3 regions of the Mesobacillus thioparans genome follow, and region 3 is predicted to be linked to each of the others. Evidence: predicted binding sites of a transcription regulator. Region 3 holds the regulator's gene; each other region holds the start of a gene.
The links. The regulator Rex, encoded in region 3, represses fermentation and respiration genes when NADH is low (regulators of the CRP and FNR family bind a similar motif). The targets are predictions, from matches to a motif close to TTGTGAAATATTTCACAA.

Region 1: ric (iron-sulfur cluster repair di-iron protein) is a predicted target of Rex. The motif match lies at 3,758-3,775, and genes of this name have one in related genera.
Region 2: ACNAZ4_RS04080 (TIGR04190 family B12-binding domain/radical SAM domain protein) is a predicted target of Rex. The motif match lies at 2,939-2,956, and genes of this name have one in related genera.

Annotation. Positions count from the first base shown of each region.
Region 1 covers NZ_CBCSFH010000001.1:649,614-655,564, reverse strand. The annotation lists gene ACNAZ4_RS03355 (nitrate/nitrite transporter) at 1-12, shown strand, start outside; gene moaA (GTP 3',8-cyclase MoaA) at 258-1,274, shown strand; gene cls (cardiolipin synthase) at 1,422-2,933, shown strand; gene ric (iron-sulfur cluster repair di-iron protein) at 2,990-3,688, opposite strand; gene ACNAZ4_RS03335 (molybdopterin molybdotransferase MoeA) at 3,911-5,176, shown strand; gene mobB (molybdopterin-guanine dinucleotide biosynthesis protein B) at 5,170-5,688, shown strand; gene ACNAZ4_RS03325 (respiratory nitrate reductase subunit gamma) at 5,832-5,951, shown strand, end outside.
Region 2 covers NZ_CBCSFH010000001.1:807,480-813,430, forward strand. The annotation lists gene ACNAZ4_RS04075 (cation diffusion facilitator family transporter) at 1-871, opposite strand, end outside; gene ACNAZ4_RS04080 (TIGR04190 family B12-binding domain/radical SAM domain protein) at 1,039-2,832, opposite strand; gene ACNAZ4_RS04085 (hypothetical protein) at 3,074-3,427, opposite strand; gene ACNAZ4_RS04090 (DUF4153 domain-containing protein) at 3,545-5,008, opposite strand; gene ACNAZ4_RS04095 (HAAS signaling domain-containing protein) at 5,109-5,750, opposite strand; gene ACNAZ4_RS04100 (PadR family transcriptional regulator) at 5,731-5,951, opposite strand, start outside.
Region 3 covers NZ_CBCSFH010000024.1:4,071-10,021, reverse strand. The annotation lists gene groL (chaperonin GroEL) at 1-570, opposite strand, end outside; gene ACNAZ4_RS23175 (hypothetical protein) at 633-818, opposite strand; gene groES (co-chaperone GroES) at 869-1,153, opposite strand; gene ACNAZ4_RS23165 (GNAT family N-acetyltransferase) at 1,338-1,865, opposite strand; gene ACNAZ4_RS23160 (CPBP family intramembrane glutamic endopeptidase) at 2,114-2,845, shown strand; gene ACNAZ4_RS23155 (YdiK family protein) at 2,849-3,049, shown strand; gene ACNAZ4_RS23150 (redox-sensing transcriptional repressor Rex) at 3,075-3,731, opposite strand; gene moaC (cyclic pyranopterin monophosphate synthase MoaC) at 3,758-4,252, opposite strand; gene ACNAZ4_RS23140 (ABC-F family ATP-binding cassette domain-containing protein) at 4,433-5,951, shown strand, end outside.

The DNA of each region.
Region 1 (5,951 bases), on a different contig from region 3:
AAAAACAAATAGACCTTATGAAGTCTGCATCAAACCCTTGATGCAGCCTTCTAATTTAGATAATATGACAACATAGTGACATTTCTCAATAAAAACACTATCCTGGCAGTTTTTATGTTGTAATATATATATAAGGGTAAAATCTACTATTCTAAATAGAGGACTATTGATGTTACTGTGAGAATATTAACAGTTAACAATATTTGTAGCTGTTACAATGTCAATAATCAAAACTTCTATAATTGGAGTTGACACAGATGGTAAAAGGCATAATTAAGGACAAATTAAATAGACCGCTCCGCGACTTGCGTATTTCGGTTATAGATCGCTGTAATTTCCGCTGTCAGTATTGCATGCCTGCCGAGATTTTCGGGCCTGACTTTGCATTTTTGCCTAAGAGTGAATTGCTGTCATATGAAGAAATTGAAAGAGTAGCAAAATTGTTCATTGAACTGGGTGTTGAGAAAATCAGGCTCACAGGCGGCGAGCCTCTGATGCGGAAAGACTTGCCGATCCTTGTCAAGAAGCTCAATCAGATTGAGGGACTTCAGGATATCGCTCTGACAACGAATGGCGTCATGCTGCCTAAGTACGCTGAAGAACTTTTTGCAGCAGGCTTGAAGCGCGTGAATATCAGCCTGGATAGTTTAAAGGATGAACTGTTCGGCGAAATCAATGGCCGAAATGTTGGAGTAGGGCCGGTACTTAAAGGTATCGAAGCGGCTAAAAAGGCTGGGTTGGGCGTTAAGATCAACATGGTCGTCAAGAAAGGCCTGAATGATTCTGAGATTCTTCCGATGGCAGAATTCTGTAAGAAGGAAGGCTTGGAGCTCCGTTATATCGAATACATGGATGTCGGAAGCACAAACGGCTGGAAAATGGATGACGTCATTACCAAAAAGCAGATCCATGGAATGCTCAGTCAGCACCACGAACTTGAACCAGTTGATCCTGATTATTATGGTGAGGTCGCTAAAAAGTACCGTTACACAGGTACGGATATCAATGTGGGCTTCATCTCTTCGGTTTCTGAGTCCTTCTGCTCCAGCTGTACAAGATCTCGGTTATCGGCGAATGGCCAGGTGTTCACGTGCCTCTTCAATGGCAATGGCCATGATATCCGTGACTTCATGCGTGCTGGTGCTAGTGATGAGGAACTTCGCGAACGAATCACGGATATCTGGAACCATCGAACGGACCGTTATTCGGATGAACGCACAGCCGAAACAGTCGCAAAGAGAAAGAAAATCGAAATGTCCTATATCGGCGGCTAAAGACTCCTTCGGGGGTCTTTTTCTGTTTCTCTAGCTTTTTATCATGGCTGGATCATCAGCTGCCCCTGTATTTTGGGTATACTATGTTTCCAACCAAAAGGTTTATGGGTATACATGAACTACGATAAAATTAGTTGGAGATGCCGGATGCTAAAAAGAAGAATTGAATTTATATTTGTATTTATTTTAATGGCGTGTCTTTATATTATCTTTTTCACTGGCTACGGCCAGGCAATTAAAATTGCGGCAATCGCAGTTTACTCCCTGATCCTGTTTGTCAGCATCTATTCATTGATGCTGGAGAACCGTTCGGCACAGCACACACTGATGTGGATGTACGTCATGCTTTTATTCCCTGTTGCCGGGTATTTCTTTTACTTATTCTCAGGGCAGCTGTATTTAAAAGGGTATCTGTATAAAAGCAAGCGGACCAGGGATCGCGACCAATGGGAAAAGCTGATGAGGAATGAAGAGGCGAGGGATCTCTCCTTCTTGAACGAAAATCAGCTTTGCTTTGCCAAGTATGCAAAGAATTCGGCATTAAGTCCGATTACGACCGCTTCTAAAGCAAAAATCCTCAAGAATGGCGATGAGACTTTTTCGGAATTGAAAAAGAAATTGCGGGAAGCGGAAAAATTCATCCATATGGAATACTATATTTTCAGGTCTGACCGGCTTGGTAGGGAAATCATCGACATCCTGAAAGAAAAAGCAAGGCATGGTGTTGAGGTTTTATTCATGTTCGATGCTGCCGGCAGCATGAAGATTGCCGCGACTGACCTAAAGGAAATGCAGGATGCAGGCGTCAAGGCAGCGCCGTTTTCACCGCTTAAATACGGGTTCTTCAATCAAAAATTCAATTTCCGGAACCACCGGAAAATTGTCATCATTGATGGGGAAATCGGATTTGTCGGCGGATTGAATGTGGGTGTGGAATATCTCGGCGAAGATGAAAAGATGGGTTTCTGGCGCGATACCCATATGATGCTTACAGGAGAAGCTGTCTATACTCTTCACAATGTCTTCCTGCTGGATTGGGAATATGTCAGCGGTGAAAGGGTCCTTGAGAACCATGTGGCCGAGAAAAAGCTGCATGAAAGCGATGAACTGGATGGGGCGATCCAGGTAGTGCCAAGCGGGCCGGACATGCAGCAGGGGATCATGAGTGATTTTTACTATACAATGATGTCCTGTGCAACGAAGTCAATCTGGATTGCCACTCCTTATTTCGTTCCTGACGAAGCGATCCGGACGGCATTGAGGGTTGCCGCGGCCAAAGGAATAGAAGTAAAGATCATGGTGCCGGAAATAAATGATAGTTATCTGACCCAATACGCGAGCCGTTCCTATTTTTCGGAACTTCTGCGGAATGGAGCGGAAATTTACTCTTATAAAAAAGGGTTTTTGCACCAGAAGGTCATCATTGTCGACGGGAATATTGCATCAATCGGAACGGCTAATATGGACATGAGAAGCTTCCATCTGAACTTTGAGGTGAATGTCTTCCTGCTTGGTACAAGTTCCATAAGGGATCTCGTGGCGCATTATGAAGCGGACATTGAGGATTCAGAGAAAATCAGCGCAGTCCAATACCATAAACGAGGACTTTGGGAAAGAACGAAAGAATCTTTTGCCCGTCTGTTTTCAGGTGCACTATAGGCGAATCAGAAAAATGGCCCCATCGTGATGATGGGGCCATTTTTTTGTACTTTTTCCTAGGCAATGAACCTCGGGAATAGAATATTATTCTCAAGATGTACATGCATGAATGTGTGTGATTCCAATGCTTCAAGTCGCTTGTAGACTAAACGGTATGTTCCGCATGCATCGATTGGCGGATTGAAATCTTCCGTGATTTCGCGCAATTGTTTCAGGATTGAGCCTGCGTGATCATGTTCTTTTTCCAATTCCTTGATTTCGGAAATGATTCCAGCACGCTTTTCATCGTCAGCACTCTCAAGTTCCAAAAGCAGCGGGAATACTGTGGCTTCTTCTTTTGCGGTATGCTCCAAAAGCTCCGTCTTTAAAGCATAAAAGAGTTCATATACCTTCCCTAATTCCTGGTGGCGTTCACCATGGACCTTCGCTACTTTGGTTACATATGGGCTTAGCATTTTCAGTTCTTCCTCAAGCTCACGGTGGTATTTATTCTTGATATGCTCGATCAATTCTTCTGAGTCTGTTTCGGTCCATACCTCCATGTTTTCGGCTGTGCCATTATGCTTTCTGTATAGCTCCTCAAGCTGGATCATCAACTCAGGAACATCAAGGTTCTGTTCCATCGCTGCTTCTGATAGCGGACGGTTGCCGCCACAGCAAAAGTCGAGTCTGTTTTTCTTGAATAAATCACTGGATTGAGGAAATATATTGACAATATCTTTAACTAGTGAATGTTGATCAAAAGGCATGTTCATTTTTAAGAACCTCCATTATAAAATTTATACTGTTTACATACTCAGCATAAAGGAAATGTAGTTACTACTTGGTGATGTGTATCACACTTCACAAAAAATCTACATATTTTTAATAGTTTTTATGAGAGAATACTGTGAGGTTTGTTATGTATTCAATTTTACATTACTCTTATAATGAAAAGGGTAATCAAACAAGTTAAGCCTGCAATAGGAGCTGATTATATGTTAGAAAAAAGGAACCCTATCCCGATCGGAGAGGCAGTCAAGAAAGTAATGGAGCACAAGAAGAATGGCTCCACTGAATATGTTTCAATAAATGAAAGTTTCGGACGCTATTTATCAGAGGACCTGAAAGCGACCAGCGATGTTCCGCATTTTGACAGGGCGCCTTACGATGGCTATGCAATCAGGTCAGTCGATTCAGCGGATGCTTCACAAAACCAGTCCGTGGAATTTGAAGTTGTGGACCATATTGGGGCAGGGATGCTTACGGATAAGGAACTGGGTCCTTTCCAGGCTGTCAGGATCATGACTGGTGCCCAGATGCCAGTCGGCGGCGATGCCGTGGTCATGCTTGAGCTTGCAAAGGAAATCGAGCGTGATGGTAAGAAGTATATGGAGACGAAACGCAAGCATAACAAAGGAGACAATGTTTCCTATCGCGGCGAGGATGCAAAGGAAGGGGAGGTGCTTGTACAAAAAGGCACGTTCATCAATCCTGGAATCCAGGCGATGCTGGCGACTTTTGGCTATGCCCAGGTCCCTGTTGCGAAAAAACCGGTGATCGGTCTTTATGCCACCGGAACTGAGCTGCTTGATGTCCATGAGCCGCTTGAACCGGGAAAAATCCGCAACAGCAATTCCTATATGATCTCTGCGCAAATCCTTCGGGCGGGAGCTGAAGTTAAATATTTCGGTCAGCTGCCTGATGACTTTGACACTTGTTTTGATGCTGTGAGCAAAGCGGTGGAGGAAGTGGACCTGTTCATTACGACAGGAGGAGTTTCGGTAGGGGATTACGATTATTTGCCGGAAATTTATGCAAAGCTTGGAGCGGAAGTATTGTTCAATAAAGTTGCGATGCGTCCGGGAAGCGTGACGACTGTGGCCCAGCTTGATGGCAAGCTGCTGTTTGGCCTTTCTGGAAATCCATCTGCCTGCTACGTGGGATTCGAATTGTTCGCACGGCCGATCATCAGGACGATGCTGTTCACCGATAAACCACACCTCAGGAAAGAAATGGCGATTCTGGATGCGAATTTCCCTAAAGCAAATCCATTCACAAGATTTGTCAGGAGTGCCCTGACAATCGAAAACGGGAAGCTGGCAGTAACACCGAGTGGTCTGGATAAGTCGAATATCATCATGAGCTTGGCGGGCGCTAATTCACTCATGATTCTCCCGGGCGGGACAAGAGGTTTCGAAGAAGGAACTGAGGTTGAGGTCCTGATGCTCGAGGATCATGTTGGCAGTGACTGGCCTTGGTAAAACCAGTTCTATTCCAGGTGGCGGGATACCAGAACAGCGGGAAGACGACACTCAGCCTCAGTTTGATTCAGCAACTATCTGGAGCAGGCCTTAAGGTTGCAACGGTCAAGCATCATGGACATGGAGGAAAGCCGGATATTGTCGAGGAAAAGGATTCCGGCCGGCATATGAGCGCTGGCGCCGCCGTCTCCCTTGTGGAGGGGGGAGGCAGGCTCGTTCTTCATGCCGAAAACGGAAAATGGTCGCTGGCTGAAGAAATAGAGCTTTTATCCTGCTTCAAGACAGATGTCATCCTGATAGAAGGTTACAAAAGAGAGGGCTATCCCAAAGCAGTCATCCTGAGGGACGAAGAAGATTTAGAGTTATTGGACGTTCTTGACAATATCAAGCTAGTCTTTTATCGTGACCAGAAACTGGCAGATCTGGCGAAAGAACTTTCCTATCCTGTTTTTCAAATCGACGATGACAGAGGAGTTAATTGGGTTCTTGATTATATCTTCAAGCAAGTTTAGGTGGAAAGTAATTCTTTCCGCCTGTTTTTATGTCAAATTTGTTAGGATGGGCGACTTTTATCACTGTCACTTCACACTTGCGCAGTTAGAATGTTAATGAGGTTCGAAGTTTGTGTAATTTGTGTGAGGTGAGAGCGGTGGAAATGCATCAGATGTTTTTATGGATTGTCTACCCTTATACGGTAGTTGCTATAGTTGGAATGGGCATAGTCTGGCGTTATGATGCGTCAAGGGGTGAGGAGTCACGCTCAACAGCAGGAAAG
Region 2 (5,951 bases), on a different contig from region 3:
TCACCCTGAACTTGATATCATCTGCATCAGCCAGCGTCAGCCCTTTCCTAAGCTCGAGGTAGCTCTCAACATGGTATTGTCTGCCCTCCTGGACAATCCTTAAGGTATTGATGTCGACCACATCGGGATCGGACAGGATTAGCTGGGCAATGCGGTTTTCAACAACCTTTGGTGCAGCCACACCAATCAGCCCAACGGTATTTTCATAACCGATTTTAAGGGCTATCCCGATCAGCAGGATGCCAATTATCAAGGTTCCAATCCCATCGAGCAGATAAAATCCTGTCACATGAGCAAATACGATAGAAGCCAAAGCGACCAGCGCCCCAAAAGAAGCAATTAAATCCTCATAGAATACGAGTCTAGTCGGCGGTGAGGCAAGACTAACATTTTTAAAAGCATGTGGCACAATCCCGAAACCTTTTGCTTCGCTTCTGGTTTCATGAGAGATTTCCTTCATTGCCTTAACCAGTATGCTGCCATCTACTAGTAAAGAAACTGTCATGATCAGGATATTCAGCCACATATTCGAAGAGGCTTTTGGGTGCTGGATCAGTTCCCAGCCTTTTATGACCGTTTCATACGCCATGATTGAGATAATGATGACGGCAATGAGGACAAATAAATTCACTACCCTGCCAAATCCGGTCGGAAATTTTCTGGTTGCTTCCTTCTCTGAAATGGAACTGCCGATGAAAACGAATAATTGATTCAATGCATCCGCAACCGAGTGCAAAGTCGTCGCCATCATTGTCCCACTGCCGCTGATCACCGCTGCAACTCCTTTAATGATGGCAAGGAACGTATTCCCTAGCGCAGCAATTCCGGATGACTTGTTTCCTCTTTTTAAAAATTCTATCATTGATGACATCCTCCATCCGAAAGTCACTTTCTGTTGATATTTCTTTTACATGTTTCACATTTGGAGCTATTTTAAACATTTTTCATGCACGTCCGATTGAGGATATCGTTCGGAACTCCCTTTTTTCAGGGAAGATAAAAAGCCGTCAGGATGAGCTGACGGCTTTAAAAGGTGGTTCATGTTCTGCTTTTTGAGGCTTCTGCGATTCGTTTATTATAAGCGTTGAATCGCTGCCTTACATTGATTACAATGTCCTCTGCCAATAGTTCAAGCCCGATTGCAGTCAGTGAGAAGATATTTGCATAGTGCTTTTTGACTTCCCATTTCAGTTCATGCTTTCCGCAGATACTGTACTTGTTGACCTCCTCCATTTCTTTGCTGAGCAGGGCAAGCTGGCGATTTTTTTCTGCTTCGGGCAGCGAAACGATTTGATCGATTTTTTCGATATACTCCAGTGACCTGGCTATTTTCTCATTGACCTCATCATGCGTCTTCTTGTCGACTAGGCCATGTTTCAATTTGAATGCATTCAGTTTTTTTGCAGATTCATAGGTTGACTGGACTATTTCATCCCTGGTCATATAATCAGTTTCAAAGCTTAGCATGTATTTCCACGAAGGCTGGGTGATTGCTTTCCTATGGTCTTCGATGGTGTGGCAGAATTTCTTATAGCCGTATTTCTCAGGGTTTTCAAAAGCCGGGCTTGCCGGATCAAGGAACGGCGCTAGTGGGGCGACAAAGTATGATAAGCGTTTATCGCCGCAGGCATTCTGGATTTCCTCGCAAAAATCAACATTATCAAGTGCACTCTGGTAATCCTGATGGGGAATGCCAACCATGAAGAATATATCAATCTTTTTGCAGCTATGCTTCAATGCAGCCTGAAGCGTTTCGATTACTTTTGCATTCGTGCAGTTGAATTTCCCATTAAAACGGCGGATCTTTTCATCATGAGTTTCGAGGGTCAATTCGATGCTGTACTTCGACACTGCCTTCTCGATTTTTTCAAAAAACGCTTCATTGGCATACTGGAACAGTTCAAAAACCAGTTCGTTTTTAAGGTTGATTTCACTGAGGCGCTCAAAAAATTCATCGACATACTCTTTGCCTGCCTGGCGGATATCATGAAGGATGAAGATCGGCGCCCTGCTGAAGCGCTGAATGAACAAAATATCCTCAATCAATTTCTCCGGGGAACGTTTGGCGAGCACTTTCCGGTTGCAATTATCCTTATAGGATTGCTTGGAGCCTCCGCAAATCAGGCACCCCTGGGTACATCCCTTTGCTGTGAGGATCGCTGTGTTTGGATATTGGAGCCAGCCATTGTACGGCAGCGGATCCAGGAAGTTTTTATACTTGAACACAGATTTGATTGTATACCGGTAACCGGGTATATCAAATTCATCCAGACTGTCCGGAACATGGCTCAGTGGATTGTAAACCGGAGTATCGCCATCCTTCCATGTCAAGTTGGGAATCCCGCCAAGCTGATGGGTGCCGTATTTCAAATACTTAATCAACAGCAGCATCAATTTTTCCGTAGAATCGCCTCTCATGACAAAATCAATGAATGGATATTCTATTAATTCCTTATGGTAATAGGTTGCAGAAAGTCCGCCAAAAACGATGGGGGTCTGAGGGTGAAGATTTTTGACAATCTTGGCAAGCTCGATGCTGCCATGTGCATGTGGCAGCCAGTGCAGGTCAATCCCAAAGGCACGTGTCTTGATTTTTTTCAGCTTCTTTTCCACATCGAAGCTTTCATCCATCAGCATCCGATTTGCGATATTGATGATTTTCACACGCAGTCCCTGCCGCTCCAAATATTCGGCAATACTTGTCAGCCCAATCGGATACATTTCAAATACTGGAGATGATGGGACGACATCGCTGATTGGGCCAGCCAGCAATGCATTTTCCCGGAAATCATATACACTCGGTGCATGGAGAAGGACTAAATCGTATTTCAAAGCACTCACCTCGAAAAATAGACTCTATTAAGTAACAGACCATGTTTGATTACACCTTAATCATAACTCCGGCATCCTTCGTCCAAGACCAGCAAAGGCAAATTTTTTGTGAACAACTGAACATTTAAAAGTATGGAATTCCTACTTACCCCACGCGTGGCAAGGGTTTGAACATTTATGAAAGTTTTGTGGAGGTCTATATAAATTAAAAAGAGACTGCCATCGGCAATCTCTACAAGATCTATTTTTCCTGCTGGACCATCAGGATTTCTTCCTCGACCCTTCCCAACTTCAACAGATGTGAATCGAGGCGTTTATGGATTGTGGTGAATTCTGAGTTGTTTTTGATTTCTGCCTTGCTCAGCAATTCTTTTAACATATTTTCAATCTTGGCGCTTTGCATTTCTTCCATTCTTTCAAGAGCGTCTTTTATATCTGTTATATCGATCTGGTTTGATGTTACACGATGCTCAATACTATCGACTTTCTCTAGACGTTCGAGCCTTTTCTCCATGCTTTCAGCTCTTTTATGCAATGAGTCAATTGAACTCTCAATACCTTTAATCAGGTTAATGACTTCAGATAATCCTTCCACTTTACATGGCTCCCCTTTATTTGGCTTAAGATTATTTTATCATCATTAGTCACATCGATATGTTACAAAACTGGTAACAAAGCAGGCATTTGTTTTGATTTTAGCCACATTTCAAGATCACTGTATCTCCAGGTCCTTGATTGCTTTTTCAGCGCTTCTCCTGGAGATATTGATTGAATTCCAACTTTCTTCTGAATCCAGGAATTCTTGCTTCCTTTGCAGCAGCAAGTCTGAAAGACCTGGATGGCCCGGATTAAGCTTATAAAGCTCCACAAGACCCTCTACGCCTTCATAAGACAACGAATTCAAATAATAAATGTCGATCTTACCAGTTTCTGAGTATCGCTCAAGATTGCGATCAACAATATATTGGTCAAGCTGGATTGTGTTGATTACTGTATAAAAAATGATTGCGGCTATGATGTAAAAGCGAACAAGCGAGAGTCTTTCCATCCAAATCCTCATTAAGGAGTAACATAAAACCACGAGCAGGAACACCATGAAGGAATGGGCGAGTACCCTGGCAAAGGTAAATCCATACGCCTCTTCATACATAAGCAGGCGTAAAAATGCTGAATACAGCATCACTCCGCTGAAAGTAACGAGCAGGGAAAGAAGAGAGCGAATGAACAGGGTAATAAATTTAGACGATTTTTCGACATAAGAAACAATCGTAGTAATGATCAATAAATTCAGCATCGTTACAAAAAGAAGTTCAAAGAATCCTCTTCGGGCAAATTCAGCATACGTATATCCGGCCTTTAATGTCTCACCGAAAAAGTATTGAAATTGTACTGCTACAAATAGGAGGTAAACAATATTCAATAAAGTGAGCACTGTCAAGCTGATCACGCTATCCCATGCTACTTTTCCAGTTGGCTTCGGGTCATCGGCAGGCACCGGCTGTTTAATCCTAAGCACCTGTAGCAGGCCAAAGATCGCCAATGTATAAATGATGACTGCAACCGTCCGCGCCACTTCCTCTTCTATCTTCAATCCCAAAAGCCATCGAGGGAAAGCTCCTAGAAGGTTTCCGAATTGCTGGTCAGCAGAGACTAGCAGGTTGACGATCACAAACAATAGCGGTAATGAAATACCCACACCAATCAATACTTTTCGCAGCGTTGCACTCTTTTTTTCTTCAAGCCCTCTGACAGAAAATTTAGCGACATGCATTAAGAACCTGTAGACATAGGCTATGGCTGCACCGACTGTCAAAAAGAGCTTCTGGACGAATGGCCACCTGTGCCACTGATTCTGAACCGGATAAGTTACAAGCACCAATTGAATGATGACCATAACTGGAATCACAAGAAAGTTCAAGATATATAAAATCATATTCGAATGCAGGAAAAAGCTCGAGGACAGCATCCAAATTGAAACAATCATTAAAAGGCCAAGTTTTTTATTTGTAAAGGTAAATGAACGATACCTCCAGAAAAACACTCCATAAAAAACCGTGATGAACACTGGATAGGACAAGCCAATGTTTCCATGCAGGAAAGACCTTTCAGCCAGGATTCCCAGAGCAAGACAGACCAGAAAAAAAATCCAGTCTCCTTTTTTAAAATTCAATTCCATTTTATTCTTCCTTTCGCCTAGAATAACTAGGTATGTAATCAAAAAAATACAACCTTATAATTCTATATACATAGAAATACTATGTAGTGAATCAAAAAAATTAGATGGAAGCCTTTTTCCCCCATCTATATCCAATCCAACAAACCGGATACAATAACGCTGTAAAAAGAATACAAATAACAATGAATGCCGGGCTCAGCAGCGGCTGGAACCAATCATGCGGTATCAGCTTAAGCAATGTCAGGTTCATAAGAATTAGATTCGGCAGGATAGACAGGATAAACGTTTTTTTCATCAATCTTCTCCCCTTATGGCCAAATCCTTTGCCAATCTCATACCCAAGCAGCGCCCAAAAGAAGAGATATAGAAAGATGATCACGGCAGGTATAGAAGTTAGGTTTTGCCATGCCATGTCAATGAAAGAGAACTCGAAAAGATTATGTACCAGGGTCAGTATGATGCCTCCAACAAAGAAAAGCAGATTAGCACTAATGAAAACCCATTGAGTTTTCATTGGTGTCATCGCTAATTCTTCACGCCAGCTTGCTGCAATTTCTTGAGGAGTTCCCAGTCTTGAATAAAGTTCCGAGATTACTTCTTCCCCTCCCCTTTGAGTGTCACTTAAGTCCTCCAGCATCTCTGTGATATGGATATCGTATTCCGTTAAAATTTGGTCTTTGTCTGCATGCTTCCCTAAGTGCCTGTCAAGCTCTGCGAGGAATTCAGTCTTTAACTGGATCATTTTTTGTTCTCCTGATCACTTTGTTCATGACATTGACGAAATGCTGCCACTCTTCCGTTTTCTCTATAAGGACTGCTCTGCCCTCATTCGTAATGCGGTAATACTTCCTTGCCGGACCTTTTTCCTGCTCCTGCCAATAGAATTCAATGTACTCCTGCTTTTCAAGTTTATGCAGTGCTGGATAAAGAGTCCCCTCTTTTA
Region 3 (5,951 bases):
ACCTTCAACAACATCCAATTCTGTAGTGAAGCCTTTTGATTCTTCGATTGTGATAACGCCGTCGTTGCCAACGCGCTCCATTGCTTCAGCAATCAATTGGCCAACTTCTTCATCAGCAGAAGAGATCGCCGCAACTTGTGCGATCGAAGCTTTGCCTTCGATTGGCTTAGAAATAGCCTTAAGCTCTTCAACAGCTGTAATAACAGCCTTTTCAATACCTTTGCGGATGCCCATTGGGTTAGCGCCAGCAGTTACGTTCTTAAGACCTTCACGGATCATCGCTTGAGCAAGAACGGTTGCAGTAGTCGTACCGTCACCAGCAACGTCGTTTGTCTTGCTTGCTACTTCAGCAACAAGCTTAGCACCCATGTTTTCGAATGCATCTTCAAGTTCGATTTCTTTAGCGATTGTTACACCATCGTTCGTGATAAGAGGTGAACCGAATTTCTTCTCAAGAACCACGTTTCGTCCCTTTGGTCCAAGAGTTACTTTTACTGCATTTGCAAGAGAATCTACCCCGCGAAGCATCGCGCGGCGTGCTTCTTCACTGAACTTAATTTCTTTTGCCATTGTAGAAAAACCTCCTCGGATTTTTAATTTAATATGTTAACCCACTACACTTTTGTTAGTGTCTAGCTCCAGCGCCTAGTCCCTCGAGTCGCTTGTTTAGTGTCGCCTCCTAGAAACTCCGAAACTTCAACTCCGCCGGCAGAAGCAAAAAGCGCTTCTTTGTCGGAGTCTCCAGCTTCTGCGTTTCTGGACAGTCGGCTATACATATCGATTTCGGTCCTGCCAATGAAGTCAAACAACGACTTCACTGTCAGGCCCTCCAGCGCTTGTCGGGCCTGACCAAGGCGCTTCCACTTTTCTATTCCACTACTGCAAGAATGTCGTTTTCACGTAGGATGAGGTACTCAGTTCCCTGGTACTTCACTTCTGTGCCTGCGTATTTTGAGAAGATAATGCGGTCTTCGACTGCAACTTCAAGTGCAACGCGCTCGCCGTTCTCAAGAACCCGGCCAGTTCCAACAGCTACGACTTTACCTTCTTGAGGTTTTTCTTTCGCTGAGTCGGGTAAAACGATACCGCTTGCAGTTTTTTCTTCAGACTCAACAAGCTCGATAATAATGCGATCTCCTAGTGGCTTAATCAAGTGAAACAACCTCCTCAAATTATATGTAGATTTTTTTATTAGCACTCGCCTCATCAGAGTGCTAACACAATTTATATAATAAAGAATCTGGATTTTTTTTGCAAGCGTGAAGCTAAAATTTTTCATGAAAATTCTAACTGATTCTGCTGCTGTCGAATGCTGGGGAAACCTCCCGGAGACAGCGTCATGAATTGATTTGATAGAGGACATGCTTCTTAAGCGGACTGCCCTGATCTACTTTCGGATGGAGAAACGTTTTAACAGGCTTCATACCGATTTTTCTCATTACACTGATTGAAGGACGATTGATCTCAGCAGTAAAACTGACGACCTCATTAAAGCCCAGTTGCTTGAATCCATATTCCAGACAGGCTCTGGCACCTTCTGTTGCATACCCTTGGCCCCAGGCCTCTTTCTTTAGCCTCCAGCCAATCTCTATACACGGGGTGAAATCACCTTCGAAAGTTGCCATGTGAAACCCGAGGAATCCGATAAATTCTTTCGTGGCCTTCACTTCAACTGCATATAACCCAAAGCCGTATTCATTGAACTCGGCTAGCATATCCTGATAAAACCTCTCCGTTTCTGAGGAAGATAAGACACGAGGGAAATACTTCATCACATCCGGGTCTGCATTCATTTTGCAAAAGTGCTCTAAATCTGCGGCAGACCAATCGCGCAAAAGCAGTCGTGACGTTTCCAAATAAACCATTTGAACCTCCGATCATTTTTAAAGAGAAAATTTCACCTTAACAAGTATCTGGTATTCAGGAAATACTAAACCCGGACAACCACATTTTCATCCTGACCCTACAATTTGAACTTTCAAATCATTTACTAGTAGAATATAGAGAGTGCCTAGATAAGCAAAGCTGTCCCCGTATTTTATTTTACAGGCCAGCATATTATTACGTAAAATTTCAGAACATACATTACTGCATTATTAAGGAGTTTTTTCGATTGAAAAAAGAATACTGGTACGTCCTTATTGCCTATATTGTCATGCAGCTTTCAAGCCTTGTGGGGGTTCCAATCATTGCTTTCATCGGTGCCGCGATGGGAAAAAGCCTTGATGAAATGCAAACCCTCGCGATTCCATACTGGCTCGTGATCAGTTTTTCACTGACTCTCCTGATCATCCTGATGATTTTAAGGAAAGAACGAAACATACATGCAGATTTGCGCGAAGCATCTTCGCCGGCAAGCTCGGCGGCCTGGGCTTTCGCCGGGGTCTTTCTGGCCCTGTTCGCCCAGTCGATTGCTGGCAGCATCGAAAGCATGCTTGGAATTGAAATGGGCTCGGAGAATACACAGGAAATCATCAAGCTGATCGAAAGGTTCCCGGTCGTCATCCTCGTCAGCTCGATCATCGGTCCGATCCTGGAGGAAATCGTCTTCCGGAAGATCATCTTCGGCAGCCTGCAAAAGAAAATGAATTTCTTCTTTGCAGCCTTGATCAGTTCCGTCATCTTTGCACTGGCCCATATGGAGCCAGAGCATGTGATCCTCTACTCGGCGATGGGCTTTACCTTTGCCTTCCTGTATGTAAAAACAAAGCGGATCATCGTGCCGATCATCGCCCATGTTACAATGAATACAATGGTTGTCCTGCTTCAATCCGTATTCAGAGAAGACATAGAGAGAATGATAAGAGAAGCAGAGAAAATTCAAAGCTTTATTGGGGGATTTTAAGTCATGAAGCAATCGCCTATGTTCTCAGGCATTGTCTACATCTTGTTAGGCATCTTATTCACCTATTTCGCCATCCAGAATGTCAACGACTCAGGCTGGGGATTTTTCAGTTATTTGCTCGTCCTGCTCGCCACCTTCGACTTCGGCTCCGGCATCAGGATGATCCTGTTTCATTTCAAACTTAAACAAATGCAGAAAAAATAGCTCCTTCAAATGAAGGAGCCATTTTTTATTCTTCTGAGTCACTGTCAGTCGGATAATGCTTCAAGAAATAAATCAATGATTGCAATTCCACTGCCAGATCAATATGATGGATCCTGATAGAAGGCGGCACATTCAGCCTCGCTGGCGTGAAGTTCAGGATGCCCTTCACATTCGCCTGTACTAGTCTGTCCGTGATCGGCTGTGCCACCGCTGATGGCACCGTCAGGATCGCCACCTGGATGCCTTCCTCGACAACAACCTTATCAAGGTCATCCATGTGATAGACAGGCACATCGCCAATCTGCGTCCCTACCTTATCCTGGTCGACATCGAAGGCAATTTCAATTTTCGTATTATTATTTTTGGAAAAATTATAATTCAAAAACGCCGTTCCCAAATTACCGACACCAATCAGCGCAACCTTTGTGAGTTCATCCTGGTCGAGCGTCTTTCGGAAAAAAGTCAGCAGGTAATTCACATTATAGCCGTAACCCTTTTTACCCAAAGCCCCGAAATAGGAAAAGTCCCTTCTAATCGTAGCAGAATCCACTTTTACCGCTTCACTCAGCTCCGCGGATGATACCCTTTGCTTGCCTGAAGAATGCAAGTTCAATAAAAATCGGTAATACAGCGGCAAACGTTTTGCGGTTGCCTGCGGAATCTTCATAGCATCATTCGTCATTCTCCATCCTCCACCCGTTCGTATTTCTATTTTAGCTTCTCATCTCTCTTAAAATCGCCGTTTTTCCCGCCAGTCTTTTCCACGAGATAGGTCTTGCCGATCACCATGCCTTTGTCGACGGCCTTGCACATATCATAGACAGTCAGCGCGCATGCTGACGCTGCTGTTAACGCTTCCATTTCTACCCCTGTATTTCCTTTTGTTTTAACAGCTGCTGCGATATTTAATATATAGTCATTACCATTTTGCTCCCAATCAAACGAAAGGTCAATGCCTGTTAATGGAATCGGGTGGCACATCGGGATGATCTCGGATGTCTTCTTGGCCGCCATGATGCCAGCAACCTGCGCGACTGCCAGTACATCGCCTTTTTTTATTTTATTTTCAGTAATCCTTACATATATATCTTGATTAACGGTAATGCTTGAATGGGCGACTGCCGTACGGACCGTCTCAGGTTTTTCACTGACATCGACCATCTTCGCTCTTCCCTCTTCATTAAAATGCGTAAATTCTGCCATATTCAAGCTCCTTTCAACCAAATAATACACTATTTTCACAAACTTGTGTGTGAACTTTGTTTCTATCTTCACATATAGAGGGGAAATTTTTCATAGCTTGCTCCCTATAGCAGGCCGCACATATTGCCGAGCCCATAGGATTGGGTTACACTATCCCTAAGGCATTAGAGGTGAAAAATAATGATTCTATTACAAGTCAATCAGCTATCAAAATATTTTGCTGCTGATCTTATTTTATCGAATATCAAGTTTGAAATACAGACCAATGACCGTGTTGCATTGGTCGGCCGGAACGGTGCGGGAAAATCAACCCTGCTGAAAATCATTGCCGGTTTTGAATCCCATGATGGCGGCGAGATTATCCGCCCGAAAGGAACGACAATCGGATACCTTGCCCAGAATACAGGGCTGGAATCCGAGAAAAGCATCTGGGATGAAATGCTGGCGGTCTTTGACCATCTGCACAGCATGGAAAAAGAACTGCGCCGGCTTGAGGAAAAAATGTCCGATCCCGGCATCCTGTCGAATGAGTCGGAATATGAAAGAGTTTTGAAGGATTATGACGTTTTGCAGGTCCAGTTCAAGGAAAAAGGCGGTTACCAGTACGAAGCTGACATCCGTTCGGTCCTTCACGGCTTGAACTTCCAGTCTTTTGATTATTCCACAAAAATCTCCACTTTAAGCGGAGGACAGAAAACAAGGCTTGCCCTCGCCAAGCTGTTATTGACACGTCCTGATATTCTGATTCTCGACGAACCGACGAACCATCTGGACATTGACACACTTTCCTGGCTTGAGCAGTATCTCCAGGGCTACGACGGTGCGATTCTGATTGTTTCCCACGACCGTTACTTCCTGGATAAAGTTGTGAACCAAGTATACGAAATCTCCCGTCACCAGCTGATGAAGTTCCCCGGCAATTACAGCTCGTATTTGGAACAGAAGGCCGCAAATTACGAGCGCGACCTGAAGCTATACGAAAAGCAGCAGGATGAGATCTCCAAGCTGCAGGACTTTATCCAGCGGAACCTTGCCAGGGCTTCGACAACGAAACGGGCCCAGAGCCGCCGGAAACAGCTCGAGAAGATCGACCGGATGGACAGGCCGATGGGAGACGAAAAGTCTGCTTCCTTCAGCTTCCAGATCGAACGCCAGAGCGGGAATGACGTCCTGAAGGTGAACACATTGGCCGTTGGCTATCAGAATGAGATCGTTTCAGAAGATATCACTTTTAACCTATCCCGCGGCGACAGCACGGCACTGGTCGGTCCGAATGGAGTCGGCAAGTCGACCTTATTGAAGACCATTGTCGAAAAATTGCCATCGATTGCCGGAAATATCCAGTACGGCTCCAATGTCACAATAGGCTATTACGATCAGGAACAGGCAGAGTTGAGCTCGAATAAAAGGGTTTTAAATGAACTCTGGGACGAGTACCCGTTGAAATCGGAAAAGGAAATCCGCACGGTACTGGGAAACTTCCTTTTTTCAGGCGATGATGTGTTGAAAACCGTCTCAACCCTTAGCGGCGGTGAAAAAGCACGGTTGGCTCTGGCCAAGCTGATGCTGCAAAGTTCCAATTTCCTTATTCTGGATGAACCAACGAACCATCTGGACCTGGACAGCAAGGAAGTGCTTGAGAATGCCTTGATTGATTATCCAGGCACCATCCTGTTCGTATCTCACGACCGTTATTTTA